Regions from separate parts of the Psychrobacillus sp. 05T411 genome, predicted to be linked through region 3. Evidence: riboswitches for the same ligand, from Rfam matches in the RefSeq annotation. Region 3 holds a riboswitch; each other region holds the start of a gene.
The links. A riboswitch is a leader RNA that binds a small molecule or an ion and turns the genes downstream of it on or off. The one in region 3 is predicted to bind cobalamin.
Positions count from the first base shown of each region.

Region 1: linked by a shared signal. The riboswitch ahead of AC1DFT_RS08290 (ABC transporter substrate-binding protein) and the one ahead of metE (5-methyltetrahydropteroyltriglutamate--homocysteine S-methyltransferase) in region 3 are both predicted to bind cobalamin.
Region 2: linked by a shared signal. The riboswitch ahead of AC1DFT_RS09370 (ribonucleoside-diphosphate reductase subunit alpha) and the one ahead of metE (5-methyltetrahydropteroyltriglutamate--homocysteine S-methyltransferase) in region 3 are both predicted to bind cobalamin.

Region 1 is NZ_JBFTLO010000008.1:89,857-97,803, reverse strand. It holds gene AC1DFT_RS08320 (cobyric acid synthase) at 1-188, opposite strand, end outside; gene AC1DFT_RS08315 (bifunctional adenosylcobinamide kinase/adenosylcobinamide-phosphate guanylyltransferase) at 198-728, opposite strand; gene AC1DFT_RS08310 (pyridoxal phosphate-dependent aminotransferase) at 701-1,777, opposite strand; gene cbiB (adenosylcobinamide-phosphate synthase CbiB) at 1,764-2,723, opposite strand; gene AC1DFT_RS08300 (adenosylcobinamide amidohydrolase) at 2,726-4,195, opposite strand; gene AC1DFT_RS08295 (FecCD family ABC transporter permease) at 4,197-5,180, opposite strand; gene AC1DFT_RS08290 (ABC transporter substrate-binding protein) at 5,185-6,159, opposite strand; cobalamin riboswitch at 6,395-6,534, opposite strand; gene AC1DFT_RS08285 (Era-like GTP-binding protein) at 7,093-7,947, opposite strand, start outside.
Region 2 is NZ_JBFTLO010000009.1:20,772-28,718, reverse strand. It holds gene AC1DFT_RS09405 (sensor histidine kinase) at 1-42, opposite strand, end outside; gene liaF (cell wall-active antibiotics response protein LiaF) at 39-740, opposite strand; gene AC1DFT_RS09395 (PspA/IM30 family protein) at 865-1,503, opposite strand; gene AC1DFT_RS09390 (lmo0954 family membrane protein) at 1,517-1,870, opposite strand; gene AC1DFT_RS09385 (metallophosphoesterase) at 2,028-3,116, shown strand; gene AC1DFT_RS09380 (DedA family protein) at 3,116-3,718, shown strand; gene AC1DFT_RS09375 (undecaprenyl-diphosphate phosphatase) at 3,728-4,555, shown strand; cobalamin riboswitch at 4,705-4,883, shown strand; gene AC1DFT_RS09370 (ribonucleoside-diphosphate reductase subunit alpha) at 5,048-7,273, shown strand; gene AC1DFT_RS09365 (flavodoxin) at 7,273-7,716, shown strand; gene AC1DFT_RS09360 (ribonucleotide-diphosphate reductase subunit beta) at 7,688-7,947, shown strand, end outside.
Region 3 is NZ_JBFTLO010000004.1:51,208-59,154, forward strand. It holds gene AC1DFT_RS04445 (sugar-binding transcriptional regulator) at 1-833, opposite strand, end outside; gene metE (5-methyltetrahydropteroyltriglutamate--homocysteine S-methyltransferase) at 1,078-3,363, opposite strand; cobalamin riboswitch at 3,598-3,776, opposite strand; SAM riboswitch class I at 3,860-3,967, opposite strand; gene AC1DFT_RS04455 (3-ketoacyl-ACP reductase) at 4,062-4,778, opposite strand; gene AC1DFT_RS04460 (hypothetical protein) at 5,007-5,243, shown strand; gene AC1DFT_RS04465 (hypothetical protein) at 5,414-5,743, opposite strand; gene AC1DFT_RS04470 (YcdB/YcdC domain-containing protein) at 5,829-7,947, opposite strand, start outside.

The DNA.
Region 1 (7,947 bases), on a different contig from region 3:
CTTGCTTGCAAGACCTGCGAAACACTTATTTCTAAACCATTTTCTGTATGTACGCTTAAAGAAGACATATTTTGGGATTTGAAAGGTGCTACTTGCTTCCCTTCATTTGCAAGTAGTCTGCAAATAGCTGTACAAACTAAACTTTTCCCGACGCTAGAAGCGGTACCTTGCACCATTAAGCCTTTCATCTACATCCCTCACTTCCACTGATGACTTATACCGTATTCCATTTCGAAGGCATGATTTGCTTTTGCTACAAGCTTTTGGTGGAGCCGCCCAATCCACTGTTGGTATAGCTTTGTATATTCATATTTGGATAAGGGTTCATCCAGTACTTCATTGGAAACAATGACAAGCACTTTGGCCTTCTCTAATAACTGATCAATTGCCATGAATAGTTGCCTTTCAACTTCTTCCATTTGACCTTCGTACAACTCATTTGCAAGCCAAGTCGTGACACAATCCCAAAGGATGGCGTCTCCTGAATCTATTTGTGGAACGATCTTTTCAAAGTGCCGTGGCTGCTCAAATGTCACCCATTCTACTGGATAATTTTCACGATCGTCACGATGTCTGCTAATGCGTTCCTTCATTTCCTCGTCCACTGCAATACCGGAAGCGACATACACATTTCGTCTTGCTTGCTCATTCATCACATAGGTTTCTGCAAAGCTGCTTTTTCCGCTTCTCACACCACCAGTTATGAAGACAAGTTTTCCTCGAACCATGCGGTCATCTCCTTTTGCAAATATGCCATTTGAGCCTTTTCTTTCATGCCAATACGAAACCATTTTCCGTCAAGACCTTTGAAGTTTTCTGTATGACGAAGAACGCATCCTTTTGCTAATAAATACTCGAAAAATGCTTTGGATTGAGCAGCATCCGGCAGTTGAAAACAAATAAAGTTCGTGGAAGAAGGTAGTACAATGCAGTTCCACCTTGCAAGAATCTTGCTAAAGCCCTCCCGCATTTCCCTTGCATAAGCAATTGCTTGCAAACGATATTGTTCTTCCTTCAAACAATCAGCGCCAATGGTCACAGCAAGTGCATTGCTATTCCAGTGAGGCATTCGGGAGCGAATATCCATTATGAACGGCTCGCTTCCAACTGCATAGCCAAGACGCAAACCTGGAATTGCATACATTTTCGTCATCGAACGGACGACAATAACGTTTGGAAAATCTTTTAAATATGGGATAAACGATTCTTTTTCATCGATAAAATCGAGAAATGCTTCGTCTAAAATCACTTCACATTTATATCTTTTGGCGTAATCTGCAATTTGGATAATTTCTTCTAATGGTATCAAATAGCCAGTCGGATTATTTGGTCTACAAATATAAATTACTTCTGCAAACTCCAGGGCATCGAATATTTCGTCTAAAGGCAATGCTTGCACTGCAATAATCTCATTTATCCTTACATTGTAAGGAGCTAGTGTCGAAGCATATTCCGAAAAAGTAGGATGAATGAGCACTGCGCGTTTATTCTCATATCGTTTGGCCAAGACAGCAAATAGTTCTGCCGCTCCGTTTCCAATAATGACCTTATTTACTGGTACATGATGATAATTTGCAGCGGCCGATCGAAAAGGCTCTCCATTAGGATCTGGATATTTGGTGATTAACTCGGCATAGGTCGACCATCTTTCATTTACAAATGCTGGTGGACCTAGCGGGTTAACATTTTCACTAAAATCAATTACCATTTCCGGCATATTAATCCCGAGTCGCTCATAAACGTGATGGGCATTCGCCCCGTGATTAGGTAATGCCATATAAAATCCCTCCAATAACCATCATCCAAAGCCAAAATAGAAAGACTGCTGTATGCAAATGTGAGATGGTACTTAAAATATGGTTTGCTGCCAATGGAACCTCTCCAATTCCCATGCGCGCTCGGTCCGAAACAATTCCTTTGTATGTATTGATGCCTCCGAGTTGTATGCCTAGCTGATAAGCAGTCGCCGCTTCTAAGTAACCACTGTTCGGACTTGGATGTTTCTTTGCATCTCGCCACCAGCCCTTTAGACGTTTGTTAAATGGTACAGTACTTTCTTTTTTACCCCAAAGCATAATAATATAGCCCGTTAAACGACTTGGTATATAGTTTGCAATATCGTCAAGCTTGGCAGAAGCATATCCAAAATCTTCGTACTGCTCATTTTTATATCCAACCATTGAGTCGAGTGTATTGATCGCTTTATACACCCAAAGACCAGGTGCACCAGCAAACAAAAACGCATAAAAAAGCGGAGCCGTAATACCATCGCTAATATTTTCCGATACCGTTTCGACGACGCCACGTGTAATTTCCTGTTCATCCAACTTGTCCGTATCTCTTCCGACAATCCACGACAGCTTTTGTCTAGCAGTAGGTAAATCATTTGCCATTAACGGTTTATACACATCCATTGCCGCTTCCTTTAAACTTTTTTGCGCAAGCCCCGAGGCTATTAAAAGACTTTCCACTATAATCCCAACCCACATATGGATGGAATATGCACTTACTAAAAGTGCAATCGTGACGGAGAAAGTGAGCCCTACAACTATGAAAAGGAGTAGAAACCCTTTCGCTTTGCGAGCACTTCCTTTATTCAACCAAGTTGTCAGCTTAGAAATGAGCGTTCCAATAAAACGAACCGGATGTGGCCAGTTTGGCGGGTCACCGATTATTCGGTCCAAGATGAGCCCTATCGCTATAGCAATTATATGTGGACCCATTATTAGTCCCAGCCTTTTGCTTTTTTATAAATTTGGATTGCTTCGACTGTGCATTCGTACACACCAAGTCCGATTTTTTTCCCGATTTCCGTAATTGGACCTGCATATGGAATATGTTTTCCTTGTTGCGTTGCTGCAATTAATACACTATCCGTTGATGTGCCAGTTGCGATTGTACCGGTACGAGGATCCTTAACTTGCTCATATGCTAGCGCTTTGGTTTTTGCTTCCGTTGCGGTAATAACTGCTTGAATAAAGGCTTCTTCCGCCAGTTCACCATTCACAATAATCCATGTATTAATCGTGCCGATTGCCGGGAATGCCTCTACTTCATGAGCTTTGGACACATCTACTGCATTTCCAACACCCGCTGTCACCATAATGACGACGGAACCAAAATCAGCTTCATACTCTTTGATGATCGCATCTTTTGTATAAACGGCTGTCATCATTCCAACCGTTTCCGTTTCGGAATAGCCGCGACTTGCAAGGTATTGCTGCATTTCTGTTTGTGCGTTGTCGATATTATAGCGGGCATCTACTCTTCTATTTACAAACGTTCTGTACCAGCCAGACCCCGCATTTATTACTGCGGATGACCATGTTTTTAATTGATTTTCCGCTTGGAATACAACTAACTCATCCGTTACTTGAAAGTTTTCTATTGTAATAAGCCGCTCGTCACGCTTCTCTTTTACATCCGGAAGTATTGTAATTTGTGGCTTTGGACGCTCTGGATGCGGATTTGTGCTTATGCGCGCTTTATATACGGTTTCGATTTGTTCTTTCATTACGACTTCATGCGGTGCACCGATCATGTTTACTTGGCCTTGATCCATTAGTAAGAGCCTATCACAGTAAAGTGATGCGAGATTTATATCGTGAAATATACTGATGATCGTTATGCCGTTTTCATTTGCTTGCCTTTTAATCGTGTCGAGTAATTGTTTCTGATGTGCGATATCTAAGTGGTTGGTCGGTTCGTCGAGAAGCAGTATTGGTGCTGCCTGTGCGAGTGCTTGGGCTACAAATACACGCTGTTGCTCCCCGCCCGACAGGAGATCCAGCATTTGATGCTCGTATCTTTCTATTCCCATTTGTTTCATTGCCAATACTACAGCCGCTTCATCTTCGTCCGACCACGATGAAAATAAGCCACTTTGGTGTGGATACCGACCGAGTGCAATGGTATCTCTTACCGTATGGGAAAAGGCATGACTATGTAGTTGTGGGAGAACTGCCATTTTTTTCGCTAGCTCTTTCGATGAATAGGCTGTTAATGATTTTCCATCAATGAGCACATCTCCAGATTCTTTAGGCAGGATGCCACTAATCACTTTCAACAAAGTGGATTTTCCACTACCATTTGGTCCAAGAATTCCAAGCATTTGGCCTTTTTCAACTTGAAAGGAGACATTTTTGACGATTAGTCGGCGATCATATCCACCAGAAATGTTTTCCACTTTTAACATATTAAATGCCTCCTTTTTTTCGTTGTCTAAAGAAAATAAATGCAAAAACAGGAGCCCCGATAAATGCTGTAATAACCCCAATCGGTAGTTCCGTCGGCGCAATAATCGTACGAGATACTAAATCACAGATGATTAATAAGGCCGCCCCGTTAATAAAGCTAAGCGGCAATACATGGCGATTGTCCGAGCCAAATAAAAGCCTGGTCATATGCGGAACGACAAGTCCTACAAACCCGATTGTCCCCGAAACTGCAACCGCTGTACCAGTAAGCATAGAGCCGCCGATTAAAATCATCATTTTTCGTTTCTTAACATTGACACCTAAATGCTGTGCTCGTTCTTCTCCAAATAGCATGGCATTTAGCTCTCTTCTGTTTAACCATAGTAACAGCGTACCAATAAGCACAAAAGGGAACGCCATTTGTACGAAACTCCAACCGCGCATCGACACACTGCCGAGAAGCCAGCTAATAATTTGACGCAGCTCTTCCCCAGTGAGTGCAATCATTAGGGAAATAACAGAGCCTAAAAAAGAGCTAAAAATAATTCCGGTTAAAATAATTGTTTCCATTTTCATGGCACGATCGACTAGTTTTGCAAAAGTAATGACCAGAAACATGGTCACTAAAGCACCAATCATACTGAAAACTGGCAAGGTGAATATTCCTAAAAATGGTACCGAAATACCGAAAAAGAGCGTAGTCACGGCGCCTACTGAGGCACCGGACGACACTCCTAACGTATAAGGATCGGCAAGCGGATTTTTTAACAACCCTTGAAACGCAGCACCTGCGATGGCTAGTGATGCACCAACTAACCCTGCAAGCACAACACGTGGCATGCGAATTTTCCAAACGATATTGGACGCAATTGCATCTGCTCCCGTATCCCATAATGTGCTGATCGGTACCTTTACGGATCCGACCGATACACCAAGCCAAATTGCAATTAGTAAGGCAGCAATTGACAAGATGTAGCCGATCAAGGCTTTACTCACTAAATACCTCAGGGTATATTGCCTTCGCTATTTCTTCTAATCCTTCTGCAAGACGAGGGCCTGTTCGACTCGTTAAGTTTTCATCCACTTGTACAACTGCATCATTTTGCACAGCAGTAATAGTGTCGAAACCATCACGTGCTTTTACGCTCTCTACAATCCCATCTACATAGCTATACATGATAATGATTACGTCTGGGTTACGGCTAACGATTTCTTCCGGCGAGATCATAAACCAATTCTCTTGATCTGCAGCAATATTTTCTGCATTCACCATATCTAAAATTTCTTGCATGAAGGTACCTTTACCAGGTGTATAAATCTCCGGTACATCTGAAGTTTCGACAAATACTGTTTTCTTCGTTTCTACTTTTGCTACTTTTTCTTTCACATCTTCTACTTTTGCTTTCATATCTTCTACAATTGCTTGTGCTTCTTCTAATTTACCTGTAGCACGACCAATTTGTTCGATCGTTGTATACGTTTGATTGAAGTCACCTGCATTTTTCACAACGAATACTTTTACCCCAGCATCGCGGATTTGTTGCAAACCAGCTTCGCCCATTCCTAACATAGAATCGTGTGCAAATACGATGTCTGGATTCATCGATACGATTTTCTCCACGTTGAATTCCTGTCCACCAATTTTCTCTTTTTCAAGCGCTTCTGCTGGATAGTTATCATAGTCATTTACACCAACGATTTCTTCATTTAACCCAAGTGCAAATAAAATTTCTGTATTACTTGGAATCATGGAAACGATTGTTTTTGGAGCTTCTTCTAAGGTTATTTCATTGCCAACCGCATCTGTCATTGTTATCGGGAATGCCGCTTCTTCTACCTCAGCTTGTTGTTCTTGTTGCGCATTATCCTTAGTTTCGACAGGTGTTTCTTCTGTTTGTCCGCATCCGACTAAGAGTAATACTGCTAAAGCGGATGTCATCCATAATTGCCATAATTTCTTCATGTTCTTTTCCCCCATTTTCTGTTTAAATCCATTAAGCCTCGGCGTAATTGCGTCCAGATTTTGAATCGAGCAAACTCGATTCAAAATCTGGACATCCGCCGGAGGCTTTATCTTCATTCACTGAATGAAGATAAAAAAAACTCTCGTCCAATGAACGAGAGATAGAATAGGTATAAATCTGCTAGGTTACCATTTGCCAAGCTGACTTACACGAAACCTATCCTCGTAGGTGTTAATGTGTATATCCATAAAGGCAGGTTTTCTGACTCATGATAGCGGACTATCACACACAGTGGCGGGACCGTGCTGGATTTGAACCAGCTTCCCTTTTAACTTGCTAGTTTCATAGCAAGCACCTTTATGTTCAAAATATTTTGTATGCATCGACTTTATTATACATGAAATCACATGGTTGTCGACAGGGATTTTTGGGGTACAAAATAAGGAGAAAAGTGTGGTTTTACAACTAAACGATACTCCCATCAAAAAACACTTCGACCGAGTATGAAATAGATACATTGTCGATAGTTTTTTTGGTGAATGGGGTGTTTGTCAAATTGTCCCCAGCTTCTCTTTTTCGGTAATCATGTGGCGGATTTTTGTCCGTCGCCCTCCTAAAATGTTCAGAGACATAGAGATTTAGATTTGGATAATGAGTGAAATAATCCTTTCCTACTCATAAGGGGCATCCGAAGATACAATTTCGTATGCTTTTCGCTTCTCTATGTGACGAATGCTATCTACTTTTCTCGAGTTTCACTGGATAAAATGAGATACAAAAGAAAGGTGATACCATACTGCAAGTCACTTTTAGAAAATCGGACATATGGATTCTTGCCGTCTTCATTAATCCTAAGCAAAAAACCATATTATCTCTTAAGAAAATCTCAAGAGCTCAATGAGCAACCCAGATCCTTTTTTTGCTATAAACATTTAATTCACTGTAACACTTTCACTAATACTTTCATTTCTCTCTTTCTTCAAAAACATCTTATAGATTGGTGCCAATGCTTCTGAAGTAAGATTAATATCATTTTCATGTGCATATTTCACTGCATAACCCAAAGCAATCGTCATCGCACCAGCAACACTTGCTCCCGCAACCATGCCTGCCCCAGGTACTAACTTTACAATCTGACGAAAAATCGTTTTTCCTACGTTTCCGGTAATAGTTGCGATAATTAATTCTTTCGCATTGTCTTTTGAAATCGGTTTACCATATAGCGTTGATAAGCGTAGCATAAGCCCAATTTGCAGAGCTGTTAGCGGAACAAAATCTGCACCTGGAATTGGTACTGCTCCAATTGCTGCCGCAGAGCCACCCGCTGCCAAAATCCATTTATTCGCAACGGAAGATTTATCTGCTATATTCGCCGCCATCAATATATCCTTTTTTTTAACCTCTAATAATTTCAATACTTCATTTTGCAACAGACCAATATTTTCTCCTGTCCGCGATGAAATCGGCGTAACTGGATATTCATTATCCGTATGATTCTGAACATACTTAACTAGACTAGCAATATCATCAGCTGCATCAATCTTATTCAAAACAAGAATGATGTCTTTGTTAATTTTACTAATCTTATTCAATGAAGCTAATTCGGTTTCAGATAGTACTGTACCCGCTGCATTTAAGAAAAAAAGTACCAAATCTGCCTTTTTATAAAACTTCATCGTTTCTTCCGAATGCTCACTTTGAATATCGTCCAATCCCGGCGTATCGACGAATACAATTTTATCCTTATAGATGTACTTCTTAATTTCCTGCGTTTCACCCGGTTTCGC
Region 2 (7,947 bases), on a different contig from region 3:
AATAATGAAAATCGAAAACCCTTGCCCTAGAAATATCTTCATTTTCGAATCACCTCGATATCCCCGATCCAAGTAGACACAGTGATTACTAACTCTGAAGCATATGTCACATCATCCAAATAACCATCCTTTAATACGATTGATTGGTTCCATAAGCGCTGAGCACCGCGTCCGAAAATATTCGCTTCTCCAATAATCGTTGCATAATGGAGTCGTACAGGAATTTCATATGGCACATAAATAACCACTTTTCCGAGGGTTTGGCGAATAGAAATAAAAGAAGTACCTTTTGGTAAAACAGTTTCCGTCACATCAATTACATGCTCCCCGTAAAAACCTTGTACATGGACATCCTGCCATTCATATGCTTGAAAAGGAGTCGTTTGGGAGGAAAATAACTTATTTTGAATAATACTATTTGGCGTCTCTTCATATACGTTACCAAATGGACGGACTACATTACGTATCGGTTCATTTTTCCAAAGCTTATAAAGGATGTACAACATAAGGGCCATCAGTAAAAGTCGTAAACTCCACATGGAGAATACAGCCATTAGAAGAAAAATAACACCAGTCCAAAACAAAAAACGACGTTGTTTACGAAGGCTAAAGTAGATCATCCCAATACCAAGAAGGGCTAATACAATACTACCGTTTCCAAAAACTGTAGCTTCAATGAACATAAGAAAAACAAAACAGATGAGAATAAAGGCAAGCTTGTTCGTTTGGTTTTCCTTCATACCGTTTCCCTCCTTTTTCACGAACAGTAAGATATAGACTTAAAAACGTTAAGTACATAGCTTATTGTTCGTCAAGATATAAAGAGAGGAGGAGATTGTTTCTCCTCCAATCATTATCTATAGTTTACACAATTTCTTGCTTAGTTTGTGCGTTTTTTTCTAACATTACTAAACGTTGTTCCATTGAAGTTACTTCATGTTCTTTTTCAATCTTTTGTCCTAGGCGCTCGATATAATGTTCCATCTCTTGGAATGTACCGAAGTTTTTTTCTTTTTGTTCCGGTTGTAGCACACGATCCATTTGGTGATGTGCACGTGTAACGTTTTCTTTGCCCATTAATTGTAGTTGACGAACTTTCATGTCTTTTATCTTGTGTTTCATCTCTTCGTATTTTCGTTCTAAACCAAAAAGTTCTTCTGTTGTTTGTAAAATACTATTTTTTAGTACAGCAGTTCTTTCGCTATAAGCATCTACTTCTGCTTGTGCAAACGCAACTAAGTCTTCTTCGCCGCTTGCAGTTGCAAGTTCTACTTGAGCGTTACGTTTTTCTACCATTTGAGTAGTTTCTTCCAGTTCTTTTTCAAGCTGATGTTTTAATTGACCTTGACGTTCTAACCATTTACCAGTTTGCTCTGTTTGTTTTTCTGCCTCGCGAATGTATTGGTTTAGCATGGCGATTGGGTTTTTTTCTTCTTTTTTGTCGAATAGTTTGTGTAAATCTGCCTCTACTGAATATTTTAATCGATTCCATAATGATGTCATGTTTGTTTCCTCCTTATTTTGAAAGTTCGTTCCATTGTTTTTCGAAATTGACAAATGGATCATCTGATTTTACAGCTGATTTGGAAAAGCTTACAGATTCGTTGTTCCATTTTTTAACTACGTACCAGACACCTACGATTGCCAAAATTCCGAAGAAACCAGGTATGTTCACTACTGCAGAGATTAATCCTAGAATACCAACGCTTGCCCAAAAGATTTTTAAAAAAGTAGATTCACTTTTTAGATAGAAGTGCATCCCCGCAAATACGATTAACGCTGATACTCCTAATCCTAATAGGGAACCTAGGTTAGCAAGAGCTACGATTCCGGCAGTAATACCAAGTACTAATAAACCAAATTTTTTCATGTGAGTGTTCCTCCTCTCGTTTGTAGTTATAGCTTACCAATTCCACGAACTTCTCCAAACGGGCTTAGAATTGATTTTCGTATCGGTCTAGAGGCTTAGTCTTAGTAGGGTAGAATCTGCTATACTAATGAAAAATACATAAAATGGGGAGCTGAAAATGAAGAAAGTAGGCGCTATTGTTCTAGCTATTGCTGTGTATACCGCTATTGTGTTTTATTTTGGTTGGTGTGTTTTCACGTGGTTGGACGTATTCCTGCCAGTGAATAAGGTGATTTTCACCATCGTATGGACACTCATTGGTTACGCCTTATTTATCGCAAGAATCGACCACCGATTACGGTTATTTCATATAGTAGGCTCCTACTGGATGATTATTATGCAATACGGAATAATTCTTTTTCCAATAGCAACTATTTGCACGTGGATTTTCCCCTCACAATTAATAGTTATTGGTACAATCGTTTGTTTGTTGTTTATCATCAGTGTTGCCGTCGGTTCGTACAATGCCTATACGCCGGTCGTTCGTGAGTTATCGATTACATTGCCGAGAAAAGATGCGATGTTAGACAAATTAAAAGTAGTAGTTGCTTCTGATTTCCATCTTGGTTTATTATCCAATAAGGCGCATTTACAACGTTTTGTGAAAAAATCGAATGAACAGCAACCAGATGTCGTATTATTAGTAGGGGACTTGGTGGACGATGATCCGATTTGGTTTGTGAAAAAAGGGATGTCCGAAGTGATGAAACAACTCACTTCTACGTATGGTAATTACGGGGTACTTGGAAATCACGAGTACTACGGCAAGAAAATCCCGCTATTAGTGGAAGAAATGGAAGCTTCTAATGTAAAAATGTTATTAGATGAAACAATTATAGTAGCGGATTCGTTCTATTTAACTGGTAGGGAAGATTTGACGAATAAAGAGAGAAAGCAGCTTTCAGAGCTAGTTCCGCTTAAAAGCAACCTTCCTTGGTTTGTGATGGATCATACGCCTTCTAATTTATTCATTCCAGAAAAAGAAGGAGTGGATTTTCATGTGTCTGGACATACACATCGTGGACAGATGTGGCCAAACCATCTTTTCACACGAAAACTATTTGAACTCGATTATGGGTATAAGCAAAAAGGAAGTTTGCATGCAGTCGTATCTTCGGGTTTTGGTTTTTGGGGACCACCAATTCGTTTAGGGAGTCAATCAGAATTTTGGGTAGTAAACATTAAGTTAGAGGACGTGGGAGTATAATGGAAGCATGGATTGCAGACTGGATGAACCAGTTTGGATACCTGGGTGTATTTTTATTAATATTAATAGAAAATATTTTCCCACCAATACCTTCAGAAGTAATTTTAACGCTCGGAGGATATATGACGACAACAACATTGATGACCAAGTTTGGTATTATTGTTGCGTCTACTGCTGGTTCGGTAATTGGAGCAGCAATTTTATATTGGATCGGTACACTGTTAGATGTAGAGCGTTTAGAGAAAATAGTGAAGAAGTATGGGAAGTTTTTACGACTGACGATTAAAGATATTCATAAGGCAGATGCCTGGTTCGACAAATACGGTGTATGGGCGGTGTTTTTCGGAAGATTAGTTCCGCTTGTTAGAAGTTTAATATCTATTCCAGCCGGTATGTCGAATATGAAGTTTAGCCTGTTTTTATTGTTCACCACGCTTGGTACACTTATTTGGAATACGGTATTAGTTTCAGTTGGAGCAGCAGTCGGTGAGAATTGGGATCAAATCGTAGGGTATATGGATACTTACTCTAATATCGTGTATGTTATTTTAGCAATTGTAGGTATTGCATTTCTTGTTTGGTATTTTAAAAAACGTGACTAAGGAGATCTTATGGAATTTCTAGAATTATTAAGAGCATTAATATTAGGTTTTGTTGAGGGTATGACAGAATTTGCACCAGTTTCATCTACAGGTCATATGATTATTGTGGATGATATGTGGCTGAACACAAAAGACTTTTTAGGAGATTATTCTGCGAATACTTTTAAGATTGTCGTACAATTGGGTTCCATTTTAGCAGTAGTCGTGGTTATGTGGAAACGATTATTTAGTTTGGTAGGATTGTATAAAATAGATAGTGAGCAATCGAGTAAACAGTTCAATTTATTGCATGTAATTGTTGGAATGCTGCCTGCAGTTATTTTAGGATTCGCGCTTAAAGATTTTATTGATGATAATTTATTTGGTGTAAAAACAGTTATATTTAGCCTTATAGCTGGATCTATTTTAATGATTATTGCAGATAAGTTGGGACCGAAAAAGCCGAAAATCGTTAGTTTGGACCAAATTACATATGCACAAGCATTTAAAGTGGGCTTGGTACAATGTCTATCCTTATGGCCAGGTTTCTCGCGTTCAGGTGCAACGATTTCTGGTGGGGTATTGTTCGGGATGAGCCATAAAACAGCAGCAGATTTTACATTCATCATGGCCGTGCCAATTATGGCTGGAGCAAGTTTAGTATCTGTTATGAAAAACTGGGAACATATCAATATGGATGATATGGGATTTTATGTAGTAGGTTTTATTAGTGCGTTTGTATTTGCGCTAATATCGATTAAGTTTTTCTTAAAATTGATTTCGCACATTAAATTAATGCCATTCGCAATTTACCGTTTAATATTAGCGGCAGTTCTGGCAATTATTGTATTTACGTAATGAAAAGTGATGGACATTTTAAGGATGTCCATCTTTTTATTTGATCAAATAATTGTTAAAATGATTCTTTGGATGCAATTAATTCTTTCCTCTGTACAAGCATAAACACAATATGTTAGGCTATATAAAGAATATAAACACAATATGTAGTATGTGAACGATAATTAGGTACCATTATGGTTTAAAAGGGAATTCGATGAAATACCGAAGCTGTCCCCGCAACTGTAAGTGTAGACGACTGTTGAATTAACCACTGCGAGCAATCGTGGGAAGGACAGCAGGAGGATGAAACACGAGCCAGTAGACCTGCCTTTTTATCGTACGAAGCAACACTTTCTTCGGGGGTTGAGAGGTGGAGGCGAAGGACTCTTCTTACTCATTTCCATGGAATAGTCTTATTGTTTCCTACTTTTACATTTTGAGCGATGACTCAGCCGAAGATGGCTAGATGCATCGCTTTTTTATTTGTATTAAAAACAAGGAGGAATTTACATGACAACAATTACAAACACAACAAAACAAGAATTATTGCACCAACTAATAAAAGAATTTGGGGAAACAAACATTGCTCCATTAGTAAAAGTACATGAAAAATGGATAGTAAAACATCCGGAAGGAACAACATCCGAATGGTCCAAATCGATGTCGCTAGAAGCATTAAGCTTTTTAGACGAGCAAGAAACATACTGGACATTTGTCGCAGCCCTCATTCATTTAGCTGACATATATGAAAAGGTAGCACAAATAAGAAGCACTTCAGCAGACCGAGTATACAAAAAGTTTGCAAGCAATGTACAACTGCTTGTCACTAAAGGGCTTTATGATAAACGCATTACAGATGCTTATTCAGTCGAAGAACTACAACAATTAGCTGAAATAATCGTGCCAGAACGTGATTATTTATTCACTTATATCGGATTAAAAACATTGCTAGATCGCTATGTTGCCAAAGACTTTGATAATTCTATCGTGGAGCTTCCGCAAGAACGTTGGATGATGATTGCGATGACATTAATGAAAGATGAGAAAGAAGATCGCCTCGCAAAAATAAAAGAATCTTACTGGGCAATGAGCAATTTATATATGACGGTTGCAACACCAACCCTTTCCAATGCAGGAAAGCCTCATGGACAGCTTTCTAGTTGCTTTATCGACACGGTAGACGACAGTTTGCAAGGAATATATGACAGCAACACAGACGTTGCAACCCTTTCCAAATTCGGTGGCGGAATTGGTGTATATATGGGGAAAGTACGAAGCCGCGGTTCATCAATAAGAGGATTTGTCGGAGCATCCAGTGGTGTACTTCCTTGGATTAAACAATTAAATAACACAGCAGTAAGTGTAGATCAGCTTGGTCAGCGTCAAGGTGCGGTAGCTGTTTATCTAGATGTTTGGCATAAAGATATTTTCACATTTTTAGATTTACGTTTAAACAACGGAGATGACCGTCTTCGTGCGCACGATATTTTCACAGGTGTTTGCTTGCCGGATTTATTCATGGAAAAGGTAGATGCACGCGAGGAATGGCATTTATTTGACCCACATGAAGTTCGTCAGTTAAAAGGTTATTCATTAGAAGACTTTTATGATGAAAAACGTGGAGAAGGTTCATTTCGACAAAAGTACGAAGAATGTGTGAATGATAGTCGCTTGTCTCGTGAAACAGTACCAGCAATCGACTTGATGAAACGCATTATGCGCTCTCAACTCGAAACGGGTGTACCTTTTATGTTTTATCGTGATGAAGTGAATCGTAGCAATCCGAACAAGCATGCAGGTATGGTATACAGCAGTAATTTATGTACGGAAATTTTCCAAAACCAAAGTGCTACTACGTTTGAATCGATTCAATTAGAAGATGATGTTATCGTCACTCGCCGTAAATCAGGAGATTTCGTTGTATGTAATTTATCCTCTATTAATCTTGGACGAGCTGTTCCAGCGGATGTTTTGGAGCGGTTAATCAACATTCAAGTGCGCATGCTCGACAATGTAATCGACTTGAATATGATTCCGGTTCCACAAGCGGAGCGCACAAATGCGAGATATCGTGGAATTGGTCTTGGAACATTTGGATGGCATCACTTATTGGCTTTAAATAGTATTCGCTGGGAATCGGACGAGGCAGTGGAGTTCGCGGATAAGTTATATGAAAAAGTTGCTTTCTTAACGATTCAGGCATCTAGCGAACTTGCCAAAGAAAAAGGGGCATATCCTTTATTTGATGGATCGGATTGGCAAACGGGAGTTTACTTTGAAAAACGCGGGTACGAAAGCGAAGAGTGGAATGAACTGCGCCAAGATATAGCTGCAAATGGAATCCGTAACGGCTATTTAATGGCGGTTGCACCGAACTCATCGACGTCTATTCTAGCTGGAAGCACGGCCAGCATTGATCCGATTTTCCAAAAGTTTTACTCTGAAGAGAAGAAAGATTATAAAATTCCGGTAACAGTGCCGGATTTGAATTCGGAAACAACATGGTTTTATAAATCAGCTTATTTCATCGATCAGCATTGGACATTAAAACAAAATGCCGCACGCCAACGTCATATCGACCAAGGTGTTTCATTAAATTTATACGTGCAAAACACAATTAAAGCAAAAGAACTACTAGATTTACACTTAGATGCTTGGAACAGCGGTCTTAAAACAACCTATTATGTGCGCTCGACTTCTGTTGAATTAGTCGATTGCGACTCTTGTTCAAGCTAATGAACGCAATCGTTTGCTATTTGAGCTATAGCGGAAACACAGAGGAAGTAGCGGAATTAATAAAGGACCAGCTTGTAACAAGTGGATATGATGTGGATATGTATATGATAGGTTTCGGCACTGTGCCGGACCTATCCACATACAATCAGCTGTTTTTTGGTACATTCACATGGGATAAGGGCAGCACACCAGAAGAAATGAAAGATTTTGTCCGTGAAGTTGGCTATAAACCGGACAATGTATATGTATTTGGTTCTGGGGATACCCAATTTGGTGGAGATGATTTATTTTGCGGAGCTGTTGATAAGTTGAGGATATTTTATAACAGTACATACGAAGGATTAAAAATAGAGCAATCTCCAAGAGGCAGCCAAGAAAAGATAGTAACTAAATGGATAGAAGGAGTTTTAGAACATGGAAAAAGCAAAAACATTAGACCCTAGAAATCCTAATAAATCGACAGGAATTTTTAACGGCAAATCGAGCGGGATATTAAATTGGAACGATATCGCTTATCCACACTGGTATAAAATATATAAACGATTACTCGGAAATTACTGGCAAGCAGACGAAGTGAATATGTCGAGCGATGTAAAACAATTCCCAAATTTAACGAAGTCAGAGCAAGATGCCTATTTAAAGGTTATCGGGTTACTGGCAACCCTTGATGCTCC
Region 3 (7,947 bases):
GCTGCAAGCGCAATTGAATACTCTTTACTTCGTAATTCTTCTAACTCAAGCCCTATCGTTCGCTCGTTTAAGCTTCGATCAACGAGCTCACCAGTAATAGAAAAATACCTAGAACAAATATCCCCAACTGCATTTTTTTCAATCAACTCTTCGTATGTATCTCCTTTAAAATATCCACCTTTATAGAGAACCGAATCGTATGAAACATTTCCTATTCCAAATAAGGCAATATTACTTTTCTTCCCGAGTGTCAGTGCCTGTTCTATATTAGAATCTGTCATGATGGCTTCAGCAATTATGGAAGAATCTACAATAGATGGGACAGGTAAGTGATAATGCTCCGCACAAAAAGCTTGCGATAGTTTTTCAAGCAGTGCTCCTGATCCAGTAGAATATGAACTTTTTGCAACCCCGCCATTTAATTGGACAATTTTCATATTAGGTAATACTTTTTTCTTTAAATAAGGAACAACATGACTTAAACTAGTTCCCCAAGATAATCCCAAGATGGAATCGTCTTCGCAAATTTCATATAGATAAGCTGCAACAGCTTTTCCGACATCATTCAAAACAAGTTCTCTTTCATGTAAATACACAGGCAATACAAATACCTTTTTCAAGTTATATTTTTCTTTAATCTTACTTTCTAATTTTTGAACAGAACTAAGTGTATAATTTATTTCCACCTTTATAATACCGGCCTTAAATGCTGCATCTATTATTCTACTAATGGTCGCCCTTGAGTAATTGAGCTTTTCAGCTATCTCTTTTTGAGTTAATTTCATTTCGTAATAGAGCTTTGCAACTTTAATCATTTCTACTTTTGAGTACATGTTTCCCCCTCCACGAAACTTTGTTCACTACATAAAATTTTGTTCTAAATGTATTATAATCGAAAGATTCTAATATGTAAGCGTTTGCTCATACAATGAACAAAATTTCAATTGTTTCTGAAATTAATACAATTAGTATTCTTATCACTAGTTTTGTAATGGAATAAAAAATAAGCGCAATGCCATTCACCATTCGAATGAGATTGCGCTTATTTTGAAATATCTTTTAGTCAACTATTCACTATTACTTTTGAATAGCAGCCAACTGGCTTTCTCTTACTTCTTTCGCAGCCTCCACCATCACTTTCAAACCTTCGATTGTTTCTTTTTCTTTTCTTGTTTTCAAACCACAGTCTGGGTTAATCCAAAATTGTGTTGGCTTGATTGTTTGAAGTGCTCGATTAATATTTTGTTTCATCTCCTCTTTACTCGGAACACGTGGGCTATGAATGTCGTAGACGCCTAAACCAATTTCTTTATCATAGGTGTTTTTTTCAAATGCCGAAATGATTTCCCCGTGACTTCTTGATGTTTCAATCGATATTACATCTGCATCTAGGGCACTAATAGAACCGATGATACCGCTGAATTCCGAATAACACATATGCGTATGAATTTGCGTATCATTTTTAACTGATGAAGTTGCCAGTTTAAATGCATAAACAGCTGCATTTAAGTACTCGTCGCTTTTCTCAGGATCTAGCGGCAATCCTTCTCGTATCGCAGGTTCATCTACTTGAATCATTCCGATGCCATTCTTTTCAAGCTCCTCGATTTCCTGACGAAGTGCGTATGCAATTTGGTTCAACACTTCAAAACGAGGGATATCGTCACGTACAAATGACCAGTTCAAAATCGTTACAGGTCCTGTCAACATGCCTTTTACTGGCTTCGTCGTTAAAGATTGTGCATAAACACTTTCTTTCACTGTAATCGGCGCACTAAACGCAACATCCCCCAAAATAAGTGGAGGTTTAACACAACGCGAACCGTATGACTGAACCCAGCCAAACTGTGATACCGCAAAACCATCGAATTTTTCACCGAAGTATTCCACCATATCTGTTCTTTCAAATTCACCGTGAACTAAAACATCAATGCCAATGTCTTCTTGAATTTTGATCCATTTTTCAATCTGTTCCTGAATAAATTGTTCATATGCTTGATCCGTTATTTCCCTTTTACGCCATTTCGATCTAGTTTGTCTTACTTCCGGTGTTTGTGGCAGACTCCCAATTGTCGTTGTAGGGAGAAGTGGTAAATTGAATCGTTGTTGCTGCTTTTTAATACGTTCTGCAAATGGCAATGTACGATTCACATCTTTTTCTGTTAGCTTTTCGATATTTCCCTTCACTTTTGCATTTTGTCTATACTTGGAGTTATTTAAGACGGACAGGGCATTTCTACTGTCTTCAAGTCCCGCCTCAATTGCCACTGCTCCTTCATGTACTCCTTTACTCAGCAGAACAATTTCCGTAAGCTTTTCATCAGCGAATGCCAGCCCTCCTTTTATAACCTGTTCCAATCGTTCTTCCAGTTTCGTACTAACCGGTACGTGTAAAAGAGATGCGGAAGGTTGAACAATAAGTCGATCTTTTTCAACAGATGTTTGAATTTCGTTTAGAAGTGCCACTTTTTTATCTAAATCTGCACGCCATACATTTCGTCCGTCAATGACACCTGCAAAGAGAACTTTGTCTTTAGGAAATCCATATTTCTGTAGTAGTTCAAGTGAATCACCATGAACAAAGTCGAGCCCTAATCCTTTCACTGGCAATGCGGCAACCGCTTCATAATTAGCAACTTTTTCAAAATACGTTTGCAGGATGATGTTGAGTTTTGGAACTGCCTCCTGAATTGCAGCATAAACTTGTTTCACTTGCTCAAACTCTTCGCTAGACAGTTTACTAGTCAAAATAGGCTCGTCCACTTGAACCCACTGTGCTCCCGCCTCCTCAAGTCCCTTCAACACTTGAATATACAGTGGTGTGAACTGTTGTAATAAAGAAATGAAATTCTCAGTCCTCGCCAGTTTAATATATGTAACTGGTCCTAAAATAACAGGTTTACCGTTGATACCCAGCTTCTCTTTTGCTTCTTTATAAAAAGTAAGTGGACGATTTTCTACTAATTCCGGTGTTACACCTTCGAGTTCCGGTACGATATAATGATAATTTGTATTGAACCATTTCGTCATTTCCGATGCTACTGCATCTTTATTTCCACGGGCAATTGCAAAATAAGTTTCCAAAGACACTTTTCCACCCTTGTATTCAAAACGCTTTGGAACAACACCAAACATAACAGACGTATCTAGCACATGATCATATAGTGAAAAGTCTCCTACCGGAATAAGATCTACTCCCAATTCCTTCTGTTTACGCAAACTCTCTAGGCGTATTGCGCCCGTTGTTGCTAACAGCTTTTCTTCTGAAATATTACCATTCCAAAAGCCTTCTAATGCTCTTTTCCATTCACGTTTTTCACCAATTCTTGGGTATCCAATATTCGAACTTTGTACGTTTACCATGCATATTATCCCCTTTTAAGTTTATATTTTTTTGAATATATAAATCTGTGATTGTCTCTTTCCAAACCACCCCCTTTCCGTTTTCTCTACATATTTCAATAAAAAAAAGCGATGTCCCAGCCATCTTCGGCTGAGCTATCGCTCAAAGTTAAAAGTAGGAAACAATAGGACTAATCCACCGATACGATGAAAAGAGTCCTTCGCCCCCACCTCTCAACCCCCGAAGAAAGTGTTGCTTCATACGATATAAAGGCAGGTATACTGGCTCGTGCTTCACCCTTCTGCTGGCCTTCCCACGATTGCTCGCAGTGGCTGTTTCAACAGTCGTCCACACTTACAGTTGCGGGGACAGCTTCGGTATTTCACCGAATTCCCTTTTAAACCATAATGGTACCAATGTATCGTTAACATGCTATCTATTCTGATTTTAAATACAAAAAAGAGTCTGCTCCTAATAATTATTAAAGGAGCAGACTCTTCGTATGAATAAGTCTTTTCCTCATCTACCAAGTCATTTAATCGACTTGCTGGAATTAGCACCATGCCATAACAGGCGGTTGCTGAGGTGTCATCGGGCCAGTCCCTAAACCTCTCTAGATAAGAAAAACTATTGAATTTTATTGTTGCTTACAACTCTACTTCATTATCTAAAAATTTACAATACTATTTTTCAAAAAAGAATTTTTCCTTTTTTACATTTATGGATTTGTCGACCACAATCCAGCCGATTTAAGCAAGATTCTTGGATGCATTTTAAGCTGAGCAACCATGAAGTCTGCGATGTCTTCCGGTTGCATTACTGTTTCCGGATTGCCATCTGTTAAATTTAGTTCAATTGCCATATCAGTAGCTACCGTGCTTGGCGTTAACGTAACGACACGAATATTATGCTTTCTTACTTCTAGCATTAACGATTCGCTTAAGGCGATAACCGCAGCTTTTGATGCACTATAAGCACTTGTTACAGGTGCTCCTTTTTGTCCGGCAGTAGAAGAAATATTAATGATATCCCCTGTTTTTCTCTCAATCATTTCAGGTAATACTGCTCGAGTTACGTAATAAGTCCCCATGACATTTACTTGAATAATTTTTGCCCATTCTTCTGGATCTAGTTCAAGGAAATTGCCGAATTTACCTATACCCGCATTATTTACTAAAATATCAATAGAACCGAGTTCTTCTCTAATTTTAGCTACCGCTTGATCTACAGATTCCATATTTGCAACGTCCGCAGTTGCTATAGAAACTTTCACTCCATATTCTTTTAACTCGGCTGCAACTTGCTCCAAATTTTCAATTGTACGTGCTAATAGTCCAACATGAATACCTTCTTTTGCAAATGCGATCGCTGTAGCTTTTCCTATACCACGACCTGCTCCTGTAATAAGGGCAGTTTTTCCAGTAATTGTTTGCATTGATTTCTCTCCTTTTTGTAATAAAAATTATGTACATTCTCTATACAGATTACCGTCACTTATCTGAAATGTATACTAATCTGCTTTTTCATCATATCCAATAACTGGTTATACATAACCAAACCAGTTCCTACTTCCCGTTTCACTCTTCATTTATGTAAAATTACGGTATTTAGCACCATTTTTAATGAAGATTTCTAAAGTACCATTTTTACCAACTATCCCCACATGTACTTGAAAGCTCCAAAAATAGCTGACTATAATAAAGAGAGTGAAATCTATCTTCATTTAACAGGGAAAATTAGTAATCACACATTGGAATCATTCAACTATGGGCACCAACTTGCACCGGTGAAGTTTAAAGCGATTTATGATAACAAACATGAATTCGATTTCCTCGCAACTACCGAATCACTGGACGGAACAAAGTTTGGTGGAGCTAGTATTGATTCTTTACAAGAATAAACGATTCATTTATATGCACAAGTACCACTGCCAGTTTCAGAACGTGAGAATTCATTAGTGTTTGTCATCACCGATAGTGAAGGCGAACACGAAGTCATCCTTCGTTAAAGAGAAAAAGCATCGATGCACATATACGTTATATGCATCGGTGCTTTTGTCATTTTTATGTATTACTCCTCCAAATAATCAACCAACATCAAAATCAAACCGACCATTAAAAAAAATATCCCAAAACCTATCACACCGCCACTTGATGTTAATAACTGCTTTAGTATCAATACAATGCCATAGATACTCATAGCAATCGCTATCCCCATCGGTCTAACATATATTTTTCCTTTTTTATTTTTCCTATTATTTAGAAGTACAACACCTAATACGATAAAAACTACTCCGTAGACACGTGAAATAATATTTCCTATCATACTATATGACCCATGAGTTATATTTGCCAATATAATTCCAAATAAAATAGCTAGTATACTAACGGTTACCCTCATAAAAATCTCCACCTCAAACAATCAAAGTAAAGACTTCTACCGTATGAATACATGGTAGAAGTCTTCAGAAATTTAACTTACATCATTAGTAATACATGCCATTTCTTTTTTCGGACAATTCATGCGCCAAACGAATCGTTGAAGCTGCTAGCTCCGCATAGGATACTTCTTGCTCAGGGTTAAACTTGTTTTGATCTGCCTCTACTAATCCCATAGAACTTGCTAGTGCAACATAGCCAACATTTTCTTTTTTCACTTTCGTTGCATCGGCAAAGCTCAATTTATAAATATCGCTATGCTTCGCTGCTTGCTCTAAACCTAGAACACGTATATACCAAACTGCTATTTCTTCTCTTGTAACTTGGGAATCCACATCAAAGCTCTTCGTCTCTGGTTTAATAACCCCCATTTCAACAGCACGTTCTATCGGTTGATACAAAGGATGTTTAGGATCTATATTATCAAATGTTTGATGCAAATTCTCGCTGCCCCCATAATATCCTCCTGCATAAAAATAAGTAAGCGAATTCATCACAACTTTTAACGCTTCTCCTTTTGAAATAGCAGCATCCGCATTAAAGTCTTTCTTATTTTTAATATCTATGATTTTAGCGTTAATCAGATAATTAAGTTCCTCTTCAGCCCAAGGATGTGAAATAGCTGTCGTATTACTCTCCCCATAAATGTTCTTCCATTCTCCTGTACTAGCATCTAAATAACTCAGTGGATCTTCGTTAAAAATTGGGGAATAGACTAAATCATAATGATGATTGTCTTCATCTCTTCCTTGTTTCATATAATTCAACTTTAAGCTTAATGCCTCTTTTAACTTTGCTTGTGCGTCTTCTGTAGAAATAACTTTATCAATCGATGGCCAATTTTCTATCTCTTGATATCCTACATTTAGGCTACTTAAAGAACCATCAGCAGCTATTCCTACCCCAATTTGATCCCCTTGGACAACAATACCATTTACAATTCTAGGGAAATTAAAGTGAAAAGTACCTGATCTCTCTTCGAAATACGGTTCTTCAACAGGCATAGCGTAATTGTGAAGATTGGATGGAGTCCACTCTTTTAAATATTTTACCGCTTGAGCGAGCGCTGCTTCTTGAGAGAGCGGGTTTTCTGTTTTAGGTTTTTCTCCGATTTGTTCAAGAAGATGGCTTTTAGCATCATAGTACTGAATAATCTCACCGGTATTTTTATTTATTTCTATGCTTCCGCCAGTTCCACCGTTTGCATAGTTATACATATATTGAACACTAATAATAGCCTGTCCGTTATAATTTTCTATCTCATCAATGGATGAAATGGTCAATTTTACTTTATCTGATTTAAAGTTTAGGAATTGTTCCGTAATCTTTTTAGCAGATTCTACTGTAATCCCTTTTTGTTTTGGAGGTAGTGGATTAGTTGCTAACTTTTCGATTTTCGTTACTCCTGGGAATTCTTCTACGTATCCATTTGCAGTTAGCCACTTACCTGTAGACGCATGCACACCTTGCCATTTCGAAATTGGCTGATAGACCAGCTGCACACTACGCTCACCAGTTTGATAATCGTAATTCAGTTGGTATTGCAAATCTGCTGTTATATTTCCTTTTACTTTTTCCAGTATTTCTTTTTTATCTTTTATTTGTTTTGCATCATCGAATGTAATCGGCCCTGCTTTAATAGGATTTCTGTAAAAATTCACGATTTCCCCGTTTCCAAGAACGGAGACTTCTATTCTTTGATCAGCAATGGAGACTTCATTTTCTGTACGAGCGAATGAAAAGGTGTAGCGAATCGGTTCTGTTAAAATTTGTTGAGGATAATAGTTATAAATATTTGGTTCTAGTTGATATTCATCCCCATTTAAATACTGTCCTACAAAGTCAACTGCTAATTTCTTTGCTTCTTCTTTGGATACTTTTGCTGGAAATAATGAATCTTTTTCAAGACCTGGCTGATAGTAAAATTGATCGATTTCTAATTTCTCCCCAACAAATCCAACATTCCCATATATCCGTTTTCCATCAATCATTTTCGTGAAAGAAAGATCGTAACGCACCGTATCATCCTCTGGATAAATATGTGCACCACCCATATGAAAATCACTATTCGTTAAAAAATCAAACTTTTTTGGAAATAACTCACGAAATTTCTTAATTAAATCGTTTTTCGTAAAAATTGTTTCTGTAGAAGCAACCTGAATTTGC